Regions from separate parts of the Streptomyces sp. NPDC044002 genome, predicted to be linked through region 2. Evidence: riboswitches for the same ligand, from Rfam matches in the RefSeq annotation. Region 2 holds a riboswitch; the other holds the start of a gene.
The links. Region 2 has a riboswitch for S-adenosylmethionine ahead of AC07A6_RS37980 (aminotransferase class V-fold PLP-dependent enzyme). Riboswitches for the same ligand answer to the same signal wherever they lie in the genome.
Positions count from the first base shown of each region.

Region 1: linked by a shared signal. The riboswitch ahead of thrC (threonine synthase) and the one ahead of AC07A6_RS37980 (aminotransferase class V-fold PLP-dependent enzyme) in region 2 are both predicted to bind S-adenosylmethionine.

Region 1 covers NZ_JBWKEZ010000033.1:37,135-44,732, forward strand. Annotated here, with positions in the region: gene groL (chaperonin GroEL) at 1-66, opposite strand, end outside; gene AC07A6_RS23745 (cold-shock protein) at 435-641, opposite strand; gene AC07A6_RS23750 (MoaD/ThiS family protein) at 1,047-1,325, opposite strand; gene thrC (threonine synthase) at 1,371-2,645, opposite strand; SAM riboswitch class I at 2,663-2,801, opposite strand; gene AC07A6_RS23760 (glucosyl-3-phosphoglycerate synthase) at 3,020-3,970, shown strand; gene AC07A6_RS23765 (alpha,alpha-trehalose-phosphate synthase (UDP-forming)) at 4,054-5,523, shown strand; gene otsB (trehalose-phosphatase) at 5,611-6,468, opposite strand; gene AC07A6_RS23775 (DUF3263 domain-containing protein) at 6,590-6,871, opposite strand; gene AC07A6_RS23780 (extracellular solute-binding protein) at 6,925-7,598, opposite strand, start outside.
Region 2 covers NZ_JBWKEZ010000092.1:12,945-20,542, reverse strand. Annotated here, with positions in the region: gene AC07A6_RS37995 (rhomboid family intramembrane serine protease) at 13-720, shown strand; gene AC07A6_RS37990 (zinc ribbon domain-containing protein) at 920-2,950, shown strand; gene AC07A6_RS37985 (Lrp/AsnC family transcriptional regulator) at 3,014-3,295, shown strand; gene AC07A6_RS37980 (aminotransferase class V-fold PLP-dependent enzyme) at 3,408-4,796, opposite strand; SAM riboswitch class IV at 5,026-5,142, opposite strand; gene trpD (anthranilate phosphoribosyltransferase) at 5,232-6,296, opposite strand; gene qcrB (cytochrome bc1 complex cytochrome b subunit) at 6,462-7,598, opposite strand, start outside.

The DNA of each region.
Region 1 (7,598 bases), on a different contig from region 2:
GAGCTGGTTCATGCCACGCTCGAGACCGCGCCGGGCCTCCTCGTTGAACGCGATGATCTTGGCCATCTGAAGTGGTCCTCCAGGACTGGGGTTCCCCCTGCGCCGCCAGGCGTGAGGGGAGGGTGGATTGCTCCGGACCGCGCCCGCGCCCGCGACGGACGGCCTGCGGATCCAGCGGTTCCGTCCCGCCGGACCCTGCGGGCCTCACCGACCCGGTCCTCGTTTTGGTAGCACTCTCACCGGGAGAGTGCTAACGCCAATGATTAGCACTCGACCCCCACGAGTGCAAGCGGCTTCAGGCAACACGCGGGCGGCGCGGCGGCGACACGGCAATGACGCGGGGCGACACGCAGGAGGGGCCCACATCCCTGTCCAGGATGTGGGCCCCTCAAGCGTCTGTGCGTGCGTCGGTGGCCGATCGCGTTCGCTCCGACTCAGCCGGCCGCGAGCTTGACCATGTCCGCCTGCGGACCCTTCTGGCCCTGCGAGATCTCGAACTCGACCCGCTGACCCTCTTCAAGGGTGCGGTACCCGTCCATCTGGATGGCGCTGTAGTGGACGAACACATCCGCACCACCGTCGACCGCGATGAAGCCGTAGCCCTTCTCCGCGTTGAACCACTTGACGGTGCCCTGAGCCATGCCTAACTCCCCTATTACTGGCCCTTGCGCAGGACCGCACTTCGCGGTCCCGGGTCAGAACTTGCGCCGGAACGCCTCGACCGCGGCTGAATGTATCCGCACCGGTGCTGTCAGCAACAGGTCAATCCGACGAGAAATCTGGACACACGGAAACCTGGAAATAAGGTGAAATCCTGGCTTATTCCAGGGCAACTCGGGCCAGACAAGCGGCACCAAAGGCCCAAAAGGCACGCTCATGTTGACTCAATGTCAACCATCCGTCCGCCCGCTCATATGCGGCGGGCATGGACAACGGAGGGGACTGCCCCAACTCTACCGCGCCCAATCAAGCAGAATTGCCCCCTCCGCTTTTAGCGGAGGGGGCAATTCTGATCTGAACGCGTCAGCCGCGAACCGGGCCGCGAATCAGCAGCCGCCGGCCACGGCCGGAATGATCGAGACGCCGGCGCCGTCCGGCGTCGCCGTCTGCAGGCCGCCCTCGAAGCGCACGTCGTCGTCGTTGACGTAGACGTTCACGAAGCGGCGCAGCTTGCCCTGGTCATCCAGGACGCGCGCGGCGATGCCCGGGTGGTTCTTCTCCAGGGACTCGATGACCTCGGCGAGGGTCGCGCCCTCGGCCGGGACCTCGGCGACGCCGCCGGTGTAGGTGCGCAGGATGGTGGGGATGCGGACGTTGACGCTCATGGCGCTACCGCCTTTCCGGGTGTGTCAGGGGGAAGCAGGTGGGGGTCAGGCCAGGCCGGCGGCGCGGAACGCGTCCAGGCTCGGGCGGATGGTGGCCGTCTGGCCGCTGTCCGCGGCCACCGCCTCCAGGGTCTTGAGTCCGTCACCGGTGTTCAGGACCACCGTGGTCAGCGCCGGGTCGAGCTGCCCGTTCTCGATCAACTTCTTCGTCACGCCGACGGTCACGCCGCCCGCGGTCTCGGCGAAGATGCCCTCGGTGCGCGCGAGGATCTTGATGGCCTCGACGACCTGCTCGTCGTTGACGTCCTCGACGTAGCCGCCGGTGCGCCGCGCGATGTCCAAGACGTACGGGCCGTCCGCCGGGTTGCCGATGGCCAGCGACTTGGCGATGGTGTTCGGCTTCTGCGGGCGGACCACGTCGTGGCCGGCCTTGAAGGCGGTGGACACCGGGGAGCAGCCCTCGGCCTGGGCGCCGAAGATCTTGTACGGCTTGTCCTCGACGAGGCCGAGCTTGATCAGCTCCTGGAGACCCTTGTCGATCTTCGTCAGCTGGGAGCCGGACGCGATCGGGATGACGATCTGGTCGGGCAGCTGCCAGCCGAGCTGCTCGCAGATCTCGTACGCCAGCGTCTTGGAGCCCTCGCCGTAGTAGGGGCGCAGGTTGACGTTGACGAAGCCCCAGCCCTCGCCCAGCGGGTCGCCGATGAGCTCGGAGCAGAAGCGGTTGACGTCGTCGTAGTTGCCCTCGATGCCGACCAGGTCGCCGCCGTAGACACCGGCCATGACGACCTTGCCCTGCTCCAGGTCGTGCGGGATGAACACGCAGGACCGCAGGCCCGCCCGGGCGGCCGCGGCGCCGACGGCGCCGGCCAGGTTGCCGGTGGAGGAGCAGGACAGGGTGGTGAAGCCGAAGGCACGGGCGGCCTCGACGGCGATGGCCACGACACGGTCCTTGAAGGAGTGCGTCGGGTTGCCGGAGTCGTCCTTGACGTAGAGCTTGCCGGTGACGCCCAGCTCCTTGGCCAGGTTCTCGGCGTCCACCAGCTTGGTGAAGCCGGGGTTCAGGTTCGGCTTGGCGGCCACGTCCGCCGGGACGGGCAGCAGCGGCGCGTAGCGCCAGATGTTGTTCGGACCGGCCTCGATCGCGGCGCGCAGGGCCTCCGGGTCGCCGAGCGGCAGCTCATAGGCGACTTCCAGGGGGCCGAAGCACTCGACGCAGGCGAAGATGGGGCCGAGCTCGAAGCGGGTACCGCACTCGCGACAGGAAAGTCCGGTGGCGGGTCCGAGGTCGACAGAGGTGGCGACAGTCTGTGCAGCCATGATGGCGAGGCCCTTTCTCCTCATCTTCCCCATGGCGCACTTCGCCATGAGACGGAATTGGCACCTTCCCTAGCCGGGGCCTCGCGCTGGCGAGAACCGACTGGAGGGTTGCCGGGGCTTCAACGGGCCGTGTCCCTCTGCCCCTCTGGATGAGCGGTATGGCACCGGACACACGCGCTCTGTGGCGCGCCGGTGCGTTTGTGCGCGGGACCCCCGGCATGCGGTGGTCTCTCGCGTTGTTCAAGACTGTAACCGACGGGACGGGTGGTTGAGACAGCCGTCCGAACCGCGAGATGGATCACAATTCGGCCCAAATAGGCCGAGTGCCACAGAGACCGCGGAACCCGCGGAGAGATGCCCAAGGGGTGCTGAGAGTGCTGGATGAGGTGGAGCGCTGGCTGGCAGACCGCTCCTGGTCCGCCGCCGACCGACCGCTCGACCAGCTGCTCGACCGGAAACGGGCGGCCGGGACGACGGTGAGCGTGGTGCTGCCCGCGCTCGACGAGGAGGCCACCGTCGGGGAGATCGTCGAGACCATCCGGCGCGACCTGATCGAGGCCCCGCCCGTCCCCCTGGTGGACGAGCTGGTGGTCGTCGACTCCGGCTCCACCGACCGTACGGCCGAGGTCGCGGCCAAGGCCGGCGCCCGCGTCGTGCACCGCGACTCGATCCTGCCCCGCATCCCGGCCCTGCCCGGCAAGGGCGAGGTGCTGTGGCGCTCCCTGCTGGCCACCACCGGCGACATCGTCTGCTTCGTCGACGCCGACCTGCGGGACTTCGACTCCGCCTTCGTCTCCGGGATCGTCGGACCGCTGCTCACCGACCCGCAGGTGCAGTTCGTCAAGGCCATGTACGACCGGCCCCTCGGCGACGCGCCCGGCCAGGGCGGGCGCGTCACGGAGCTGGTGGCCCGCCCGCTCCTCAACCTCCACTGGCCCCAGCTGGCCGGCTTCGTCCAGCCGCTGGGCGGCGAGTACGCCGTACGCCGCTCCCTGCTGGAACGCCTCCCCTTCCCCGTCGGGTACGGGGTGGAGCTGGGCCTGCTCGTGGACGCGCTGCACACGGTCGGACTGGACGCGCTCGCCCAGGTGGACGTGGGGGTCCGGCTGCACCGGCACCAGGACGGGCAGGCCCTGGGCCGGATGGCCGCCGCGATCTACCGCACCGCGCAGCTGAGGCTCTCGCGCGGGCACCTCGTACGGCCGGAGCTGACGCAGTTCGAGCGCGGGCCGGACGGGTTCGTGCCGCGCACGTACGCCGTGGACACGGAGGAGCGGCCGCCGATGGCGGAGGTCCAGGAGTACGCGGTCCGGCGCGTGGCGTGACGAACCCGGCGTGACGAAGCGGCGTGACGAACCGGACATTTCCCGGACGTTTGAGCGAGCGGGCCCCGGGCTAGGTTCGCGGCATGGCTTCCCCCGTGGCTCCCCAGGTACTCGTCGCCGCCAACCGCGGCCCGCTCTCGTACACCCTCGACACCGACGGCACCCTCAGCGCCCGGCGCGGCGGCGGCGGCCTCGTCTCCGGCCTGTCCGCGGCGCTCGCGGCCCAGCCGGAGGCCCTGTGGATCTGCGCGGCCCTCTCCGACGCCGACCGGGAGGCGGTCCGCCGCGGCGTCTCCGAGCCGGGCGTCCGGATGCTGGACATCGACCCCGCCGTGTACGACGACGCCTACAACGGCATCGCGAACTCCGTGCTCTGGTTCACCCACCACCACCTCTACGACGTCCCCCGCGAACCCGTCTTCGACGCGGAGTTCCGGCGGCGCTGGGACTCGTACACCGCCTACAACCGGGCCTTCGCCGAAGCCCTCGCCGAGGAGGCCGCCGAGGGCGCCCGCGTCCTCGTCCAGGACTACCACCTCGCCCTGGTCCCGGGGCAGCTGCGCGCACTGCGCCCGGACCTGCGGATCGCGCACTTCACGCACACGCCGTGGGGGTCCCACGAGTTCCTGGGGATGCTCCCGGACGACATCAGGAGCGACCTGGTGTGGGGGATGCTGGGGGCGGACCTGCTGGGGTTCCACACCGAGCTCTGGGCGGTCAGCTTCGTCAGCGGCGCGCACGCCGACGACGAGCGCGGCATCGCGGAACCGTCCATCCCCCGGAACAGCGGCCCCGGGGTCCACCACCGCAGGATGACGGAGACCGGCTGGTACGGGGAGAGGCGGTTCACCCCGGTGAACGCCTACCCCCTCGGCGTCGACGGGGACGACCTGCGGGCACTGGCCCACCGGCCGGAGGTCGACGACAAGCTCGCCGCGCTCCGGGCCGAGGTGGGCGACCGCAAGACGATCGTCCGCGTCGACCGCACGGAACTGTCGAAGAACATCCTGCGCGGCCTCCTCGCCTACCGCGAGCTCCTGACCGCCCACCCCGAGTGGCGCGGCCGCGTCGTCCACCTGGCGTCCGCCTACCCGTCCCGGCAGGACCTCAAGGTGTACCGGGACTACACCGAGTCGGTGCGCGAACTGGCCGAGGAGATCAACGCGGAGTTCGGCACGGACGACTGGCAGCCGGTCCTGGTCTCCGTCCAGGACGACTTCGCCCGCTCCCTCGCCGCCTACCGGCTGGCGGACGTGGCCCTGATCAACCCGGTGCGGGACGGCATGAACCTCGTCGCGAAGGAGATCCCGGTCGTCTCGGAGGCGGGCTGCGCGCTGGTCCTCTCCACGGGGGCGGGAGCGTACGAGGAACTCCACACGAACGCCCTGACGGTCAACCCGTACGACGTCACGGCGACGGCCGAAGCCCTCCACGAGGCCCTCACGATGCCGGCGGACGAGCGGGCGGAACGCACGAAGCGCCTGGCGGCCGCCGCCACGGCCCTCCCCCCGGCGGCCTGGTTCGAAGCCCAGCTGGAGGCGCTGGGGGAGTGAGCACTCCCGCTGGGGGCCCGCTATCTCCCCCTCGACCCCGTGGGGTCGAGGGGGAGATAGCGGGCCCGCACCGTCGGCCCCGCCCCCTCACCCCCGCAGGGCCCCCGCCAGCTGTGCCAGGAATGCCGTTACCGCTGCCGGGCCGGGGAGGACGAGGTCGGCTCGGGCTGCGAGTTCGGGGACTTCCGCCGAGCCGCTGCAGACCAGGAGGCCCGGGAGGCCGTCGGCCCGGCGCTTCTCGACCGCCGAGTACGCCGCGAGGTCGCCCAGGTCGTCGCCCGCGTACAGGACGGCTTCGGCTCCGCGCTCCGTGAGGAACTCGGTCAGTGCGACGCCCTTGTCCATGCCCGGCGGGCGCAGTTCCAGGACGGCGCGGCCCGGCTCGACCATCAGGCCGTGGCGGGCGGCGAGTTCCGCGAGGGGTTCGCGGAGGGCGTCGAAGGCGGCCGCGGGGTCTTCGGCGCGGCGGGTGTGGACGGCGAGGGCCTGGCCCTTCTCCTCGATCCAGGTCCCGCGCCACGCGCCGATGGCGTCGAGGAAGCCCGGCAGTTCGGCCCGTACGGCGGCGACGCCGGGGTGTTCGGCGGGGGCGCGGACGATGCCGGTGACGGCGTCCCAGCGCTCGGCTCCGTAGTGGCCGAGGACGACGAGGTGCTCCAGGCCGGGTATACCGGCGAAGCCGCCGTGGCGTACGGCGACGCCGGCGGGCCGGCCGGTGACGACGGCGACGGCTTCGACCTGGGGCGCGAGCGCGGCGAGCGCGGGGACGGCGTCGGGGTGGGCGCGGGCCTGGTCGGGGTCGGGGACGATCTCGGCGAGGGTGCCGTCGAAGTCGAGGGCGATGACGGCTCTGCGGGGTGCGCGGAGGAGGGCTTCGAGTCCCTCGCGTCCGGCTGCGGTGGCGGGCACGGGCATCGGCTGCGGATCATGCGGCTGGCTCCCCATACGGTCGACCCTACCGGCGGGGCGCGAAGCCCGCCCAGCCTTCGCGGAGGCCGCTCCGGGCGGGCTCCGGCAGGTCCGGCCCGGCCGCCCGCCGGAGCGTCGGCGCCCCCGCCCCCGCCCCCTACCGCCGGGCGCGCTGGGCGGCGCGGATGCGGCGGAGGCGGTTGACGGTGCCGGGGGCGTGGGCGAGGGCGCGGGGGTCGTCCATGAGGGCGTTGAGGAGCTGGTAGTAGCTGACCGGGGTGAGGCCGAGGGCCTCGCGTATCGCGCGCTCCTTGGCGCCGGGGCCGGGCCAGCTGCGGCCTTCGTAGGCGAGTACGGCGGCCTCGGCGGCGGTCAGCGGCCCGGGGGCCCGGTCCGCCGCCGCGCCGCCCGTGTCACCCGCCTGCCCGCCGTCCGTCATACGGCCAGATTAACGCCGCCCACCGACACCGCCCCGGCCCGTGTCCCGCGGGGCTACTTCTCCCCGTCCGCCTTGCGCGCGGCGACGGCGATCTCCTCCAGGACCTTCGCGGGCTGTCCGCCCGGTGCGACGGTCTTGCCGATGTTCTGCTTGACGTCCTCGCTGACCCCGGCCCAGGACTTCTTGCCGACGGGGTAGAGCCGGGCGTTGGGGAGGGCGGCGAGGAAGGTCCTCAGCTGTGTGGCCGAGCCGCCGGTGCTGCCGGCCATGGCCCGGTAGCCGCTGGTGGTGACGGGCAGGAGGTCGTACTGGTTGGTGAAGGTGGTCACGTTCTTCGCGGAGAAGAGGAGGTCCAGGAACTTCCCGGACTCCTTCTTGTGGCCGTTCTTGAACGCCATGACCCAGTCGGCGACGCCCATGGTGGAGTGGTCGGTGCCGTCGATGGTGGGCATGGCGACCATGCCGAACTTCACGCCCTTGCCGGCGGCCTGCTTCAGCAGGGTGGGGTGGCCGTTGAGCATGCCGACCTCGCCGCGCGTGAAGGCGTCGAAGGCGGCCTGGCGGTCGAGCTTGGCCGGTTCGACGGGGCCGGTGAGCTGCTGGCCGACCATCTTGTCGCGGAGGAACTCCAGCGACTTGACGTTCTCCGCGGAGTCGATCGAGTACGCCTCCTCGTTGTCGGTGTAGCCGCCGCCGCCCGCGAGCATCCACATCATCGTCTCGGCCT
Region 2 (7,598 bases):
TCCGCCTGCGTCATGCTCTGTCGCATGATCGTAAAGTGGCGGACCCTGTGCGATGCCGCCCGGGGCCCCGTGGTCACGTACGCGCTGATCGCCGCCTGCTGCACGGTGTTCTTCCTCGGCCCGGCTTCTGGCCTGAACCCGGCCTACGGGACGGGTGATCTGCTGACGGAGACGGGGACGGCGTACTTCCGGCACTGGGGCGTCGTCCCGGACGAGCTCTTCTCGGGGGCCGGACGCCCGCTGCTGACCCCGCTGACGGCGCTCTTCGTCCACGGCAGCTGGCTGCACCTGCTCGGGAACATGCTGTTCCTCCACGTCTTCGGCGCGATGACGGAGGAGCGGATGGGCCGGGCCCCGTTCCTCGTGTTCTACGTCTGCACGGGATACCTCGCGCTGGCGGCCTACGCGGCGGCCAACGCGTCCTCGGACCAGACCCTGGTGGGCGCGTCGGGGGCGATCTCGGCGGCGCTGGGGGCCTTCCTGTGCCTCTTCCCGCGGGCGCGGGTGACCAGCCTGTTCCCGTTCCTGCTCTTCCTGCCGCTGCGCTTCCCGGCGTGGATCGTGCTGCTGTTCTGGTTCGGCCTCCAGTGGCTGGCCGCGCACCGCGCGGGGAGCGGTCCGGGGGTGGCCTACCTGGCCCACGTGGTGGGGTTCTCGCTGGGCTTCTGCTACGCGTGGGCCCGCTATCGCCGTAGAAGGTGTTCCGCGATTCAGGCGTAGTCGATCTCAAGGTTGTGCAGTCACGATGCCCTTGCGGTTGCCGGGCCAGGACGCCAACGGCGACTACGCGAAGTCATGACGCTGCCGCCTTCGGACCTCTTCCTGTCGAGGAATTGTGATGGCCATAAACCCCATTCATTGGGCGAACTGCTCACATAGGGTGCGTAGGGCGACTGATCCGTGACGGGAGGTGATGGCGGTGCAAGCTGCCCGCGCGCAGCGGAGGTTCCGGGGGAAGAACAAGGCCCCGAAGTGGCAGAAGCCCGACGATGGTCAGGTGTCGGTGATGGTGCTGCCGCTTGCCGTCACCTGCCCCGCCGACTTGGCCCGGCTGGAGAAGCTGTTCGACGCGATGTGGAGTATCAAGCGGGCCGTCCAGCGTGATGCCCGCGCCAGGGTCAATGCCTACTGGGCCGCGTTCCACGAGCGCGACGAGCACGGGGCGAAGGCCGTCCGGCAACGTCTCGGCCTGTCCCGTGAGACCCTGGAGCGTTGTGCGTACAAGCACCTCGAAGCCTCCGGGCACTTGCAGCACCATGCTTCGAAGGCCCTGGCGATGCACATGGCCGACGAGGTGTGGAACGGCGTCCAGCGGCACCTGTTCCCCGATGCCACCGGCAACCGCTTCGGGAAGCCGAAGACCGGGCGGTGGTACGACTTCTTCCGCGTGCCTGGCCGCGCCCGCTCCCACACCACCGACCGCAAGTGGGAGACCTTCCGCCTGGTCGGCAGCCTCCACGGCCACACCATGGCCTACACCGACGGCGGCCGGCACACCTTGATGCAGCCCCGCCGCATGCCAGTGCCGACCGTGCCGTCAGGCACCGTGCCCACAGGCAGGGCCACCGCGTCGGGTAAGCCCGGCGTCCGGAAGGCGACCTGGTGGGACCACACCGGGCCGCTCGCCGTGGTGTTCTCCGGTGGGCCCGACAGCAACCGGGGCGACCTCGTGCTCCCGGTGCGGGTGCCGCAGCGACCAGGCCAGTGGAAGCGGGTTGAACACTTCCTCGCCAACCCCGGACGCTGGCACAAAGTCGATCTCGTGCGCCGCCGTAAGGCGTCCGCGCCGGGCGGCTGGTCGTACGAGGCGCACCTGATGATCCTCGGCCCCGGCTACACCGCTCCCGCCATCCGGGCCATGCGTGAGCAGGCCGCCGTCCTGGACCGGATCGGCGGAGTGGACGGCAATGTCTCCAATGTGTCCGTGGTCTCCCTGCCCGCCGGCCTGGACCCCGCCGACGGCAAGCCGCAGTCCACCGAGATCACCCTCAGCCCCGAACAACGGTCGCTCCTGGAGCGGGAAGCACGGACGAGGCGCGGCCGTGCGCGGGCCCTGGAGCGCTCCCGCCGGGCGACGAATACCGAACAGTACCGGCTGTCGAAGAAGCAGGCCCGACGGGCGGAGCAGCGGACGGCCAAGGGCCTGAAGCCCAAGGCCGTCACCGTGCCCGGTGGCGCCCGTGCCGCCCGCGTCGATGGGGTGCCGAAGCAAGCGTTCCGCCGTGACCGGTTCTCCACCGGCTACCGGTATCTGTGCGCCCGCCAGGCCGAATCCGCTGCCTCGTCCGCCGATCACCGCAGCCACCGTGCCCGCCTCCTCGCCCGGCAGATCATCGCCGTCCACGGCCCCGTGCTCGTGATCGAGGACTGCGACATCCGCACCTGGTACCGGCTGTGGGGCAAGCCGCTCTCCCAGACCACCCCCGGCCTGCTCATCGCCGCCCTTGAGCGTGAATGCCAGGCCACTGGCGGCAGGCTCGTACGCGCCTCCACCTGGTCCACGGCCCTGTCCCAGCACTGCCTGTGCGGCAAACGTGTCACCAAGGCCCTGCGCGACCGTGAGCACCAGTGCAGCGCCTGCGGCCTCGCCGGAAAACGAGACCTCGTATCCGCCGCCCTGGCCGCGTTCGTCCGCTTCACCGACGCGGACGACCCCAAGACCGCCTACCTGGACACCACCGCGTCCCGGCACGCGCAGATCACCTTCTCCGAAGGGCTGGAAGAAGCCCTGCGGGAGTCAACCGCACCGAGCCAGACCACCGTTCGCGGTGCTGGTCATGCGGCAGTCCCACGGCAACGCCGTGGAACCTCTGCTCCCCGAACCGCCGGACGGCGGTCCCGAGCGACCCTGGATGAGCCACGCCACGTGCGTGACCACGCCGGAAAGCCCGGACACCGCCCCGGCTGCAACCCGCAGCTCACCTCTGGTGAATTGCGGATCAAGTCTTAGAGTGAGGAGACCAGTGCCTGACTGACTGGACTGACGAACTGCCGGCGAGGGAGACAACCAACCGTGATCACCGCGATCGTGCTCATCAAGACCAGCGTGGACCGGATCCCCGAGATCGCCGAGTCCATCGCGCAGCTGGACAGCGTCAGCGAGGTCTACTCCGTCACCGGTACGTACGACCTGATCGCCCTGGTCCGCGTCGCCCGCCACGAGAACCTCGCGGACATCATCCCGGGCCGCATCAGCAAGATCCCGGGCGTCGAGGCCACCGACACGCACGTCGCGTTCCGCACGTACTCGCAGCACGACCTGGAAGCCGCGTTCGCCATCGGCCTGGACGCGTAGCCGCACCGCTGCGCGGGGCCTCCTGGGGGCTCCGCGCCCAGACCCCCGCGCCTCGAACGCCGGCGGGGCTGGATTCTGCCGACCGGGGTCGGACGCTCCAGCCCCACCGGAACTACACGGCCGGCACGCAGCGGCCCTCTTCCGTGCGGTACTGCCACTTCGCCCCGTCCGCGACGAGTTCCTTCACCGCGCGGACGAACCGCTCGACGTGCTCGTCCGGAGTACCGGCCCCGAAGCTGACCCGGATCGCGTTCAGCGACCGCTCCCCCGGTGCCGCCTCCGGCGCCCCGCACTCCCCCTGGGCCTGCGGCTCACTGCCCAGCAGGGTCCGCACCAGCGGGTGGGCGCAGAACAGCCCGTCCCGCACCCCGATCCCGTACTCGGCGGACAGCGCGGCCGCGAAGTGCGAGCTGTTCCAGCCGTCGACCACGAACGAGATGACGCCGACGCGCGGGGCGTCGTCCCCGAACAGGGACAGCACCCGCACCGCCGGAACCTCCGCCAGGCCCTCGCGGACCTTGGCGATGAGGTGCTCCTCCCGGGCGACGAGGTTCTCGAAGCCGGCCTCCCGCAGCGCCCGGCAGGCGGAGGCGATGGAGTAGACGCCGATCACGTTCGGGGAGCCGGCCTCGTGGCGGGCGGCGGTGGTGTGCCACTCGACGTCGACGCCGCCGTCCTCGCGGCGGGCCACCTTGCGGGAGGCGCCGCCCCCGGCGAGGTACGGCTCCGCCTCCTGGAGCCAGTCGGCGCGGCCGGCGAGTACGCCCGAGCCGAAGGGCGCGTACAGCTTGTGCCCCGAGAAGGCGACCCAGTCCACGTCCAGCTCCCGTACGGAGACGGGGTGGTGGGGGGCCAGCTGGGCGGCGTCCAGCACGATCCGCGCGCCGTGGGCGTGCGCGGCGGCGGCGAGTTCCTTCACCGGCCACAGTTCACCGGTGACGTTGGACGCCCCGGTGACGCACACCAGCGCCGGGCCGTACGGGTCGCGGTCGGCGAGGGCCCGCTCCAGGGTGGCGACGGCCTCGCCGGGGGTGCGGGGGGCGTTGAGGTAGGTGACCCGGGCGTCGCCCCAGGGCAGCAGCGAGGCGTGGTGCTCGGTCTCGAAGACGAAGACCTGGCAGCCGGCCGGCAGCGCGGCGGCGAGCAGGTTGAGGGAGTCGGTGGTGGACCGGGTGAAGACGACCTGGTCGGCGGGGCGGCAGTCGAGGAACTCGGCGACCGTGGCGCGGCTCTGCTCGAACAGGTCGGTGGACAGCTGCGAGAGGTAGCCGGCGCCGCGGTGGACGCTGCCGTAGTACGGGGCGTACGCGGCCACGTCGTCCCAGACCCGCTGGAGCGCGGGGGCGCTGGCCGCGTAGTCCAGGGCCGCGTAGGTGACCTCGCCGCCGGTGACGAGGGGCACGGTGACGTCCCGGCCGAGCACCGGCAGCGGCCCCTCACAGGCGGGGACTTCGGCGGCGGTGGCGCAGGCGGCGGTGGCGGCGTTCAGGGATGCGGACATGGCGGTATCTCCCGGCAGGCAGGGCTGAATGGCTTCGGTGTGCCCGTACGCGGGTGCGGCGGCGCGTGGCGACGGCGGCCGTCAGGGGGTACGGGAAGGTCCTCGGACTGATCGGGGGTACGCGGAAGGGACCCTGGTCCGAGGGTTGAAGAAGGGGCGGAGTCGCCCTATCGCATTCGCTTGCTCACGGAAAACGCTCCTCGAGAGACCAGGACCCCTGGTGTCGAGGGATCCGCGCTTGCCGTAGACCTCGCTGCCTACGACCTGGTCATCACCCGGGGCACCCCGCCACGGAAGGAGGGTTGCCGGACAGCAAGCCGGGGCCTAAACGCTGTCACTCGTGACCTTGGAGAGCATCCTGCCACAAGATCCCGCACGCGCAAGACCCCGGTCCACGATGTGGACCGGGGCCGTGTCCGGAAGGACCGCTCGGGATCAGGTGTTGCTGGCCGTCACCCAGCGGTCCAGGACGGCGCGGGCGGCCCCGGAGTCGATGGCCTCCGCCGCGCGGGCCATGGCGGCCGCGAGCTGCTCCTCCAGCGTGCCCGTGCCGGGGTCCAGCGCCACCAGGGCGCTCGCCGAGTTCAGCAGGACGGCGTCGCGCACCGGGCCCGTCTCCCCCGCCAGCAGGCGGCGGGCGACGTCCGCGTTGTACGACGGGTCGCCGCCGCGCAGGGCCGAGATGTCGACCGTGCCGATGCCGACGTCGCGCGGGTCGAAGGCGTGCTCCGTGACCTCGCCGTCGCGGACCCACCACACCCGGGAGGTCCCGGTGGTGGTCAGCTCGTCCAGGCCGTCGTCGCCGCGGAACACCAGGGCGGAGGTGCCCCGCTCGGCGAGCACCCCGGCCATGATCGGGGCCAGCCGCGGGTCGGCCACGCCGACGGCCTGCGCCTTGACGCGGGCCGGGTTGGTGAGCGGGCCGAGGCCGTTGAACGCGGTGCGCACCCCGAGGTCGCGGCGGGCCGAGGCGGCGTACCGCAGGGCCGGGTGGAAGACGACCGCGGCGCAGAAGGTGATGCCGGCCTCCTCGGCCACCTGCGCCACCCGCTCCGGGGTGAGGGCCAGGTTGACGCCGAGCTTCTCCAGGACGTCGGAGGAGCCGCTGGCGGAGGACGCCGCCCGGTTGCCGTGCTTGACGATCTTGGCGCCGGCACCGGCGGCCACGATGGCGGACATGGTCGAGATGTTGACCGTCTTGGCGCCGTCGCCGCCCGTGCCGACGATGTCCACGGTCCGCCCGGGCACCTCGATCAGGTTGGCGTGGGCGTACATCGTGCGGACCAGCCCCGTGTACTCGGCCACCGTCTCGCCCTTGGCCCGCAGGGCCACGGCGAAGCCCGCGATCTGCGCGTCGGTGGCCTCGCCGCGCATGATCCGCTCCATCGCCCAGGCGGTGTCCTCGGCGGCGAGGTCCTGACGGGTGAGCAGCGCTTCCAGGATGCCCGGCCAGCCGCGGGCCGCCACGCTGTCGCCGCCTGCCGGGGTCGCAACGTTCATGGTCAGCTCCTGCTGCTCGTCGGGGGTCGTACGTCGAATGAGAAGGATCTCTAGCCTATCCAGCCCGGGGGACGGCAAAGAGCCCCGTCCAGTGACTGGACGGGGCTCTCGCCGTGGCGACACCAGGACCGGCCGGGCCGGTCCCTCAAGCGGTCGTGCCGGAGATCAGTGGTGGCCGTGGCCGGACTGGATCTCCTTGTACTCCTCCACCGTGGGCTTCGGAATCTGGTTGTTCTCCGCGTAGAAGCCCTTGCTGAGCTTCGCCCGCAGCTTCTCGCCGCGCGTCACCTTGCGCTCGACACCGTTCTCGTCGACCGTCGGGCCGATCTCGACCGGCTTGTACTGCTCGTGCGCGGTGAGCGTGTGCAGCTTGCCCTGCGACAGCGGCTCGTGGACCTCGACGAACTCACCGTGCGGCAGGCGCTTGATGATGCCGGTCTCGCGACCGTGCAGCACCTTGTCGTGGTCCCGGCGCTGGAGGCCGAGGCAGATCCGCTTGGTGACGATGAACGCCAGGACCGGGACGACGAAGAAGCCGATCCGGACGAACCACGTGATCGAGTTGATCGACAGGTGGAAGTACTGGGCGAACATGTCGTTGCCGCCGCCGATGAGGAGCACGATGTACTCCGCGATCCAGGCGACACCGAAGGCCGTACGGGTCGGGACGTTGCGCGGGCGGTCCAGGATGTGGTGCTCGCGCTTGTCGCCGGTGACCCAGGACTCGATGAACGGCCAGACGGCGATGGCGCCGAGGACCAGCGGGAAGAGCAGCAGCGGGATGAACACGCCCAGGACGAGCGTGTGGCCCCACAGGTTGATCTCCCAGCCCGGCATGGCTCGGATGAGGCCTTCCGGCATACCCATGTACCAGTCGGGCTGCGCACCGGTGGACACGTGGTCCGGGCGGTACGGGCCGAGCGCCCAGATCGGGTTGATCGAGGCGATCGCCGCGATGGCCGCGATGACACCGAAGACCAGGAAGAAGAAGCCTCCGGCCTTGGCCATGTAGACCGGCAGCAGCGGCATGCCGACGACGTTGTTGTTCGTCTTGCCGGGGCCGGCGAACTGGGTGTGCTTGTGGAAGAACACCAGGATCAGGTGCGCGACCAGCAGGCCCATCATGATGCCGGGCAGCAGCAGGATGTGCACCGAGTAGAAGCGCGCGACGAAGTCGCCGCCCGGGAACTCCCCGCCGAAGAGGAACATCGACAGGTAGGTGCCGACGACCGGGACGGACAGGATGGCGCCCTGCATGAAGCGGACACCGGTACCCGAGAGCAGGTCGTCCGGCAGCGAGTA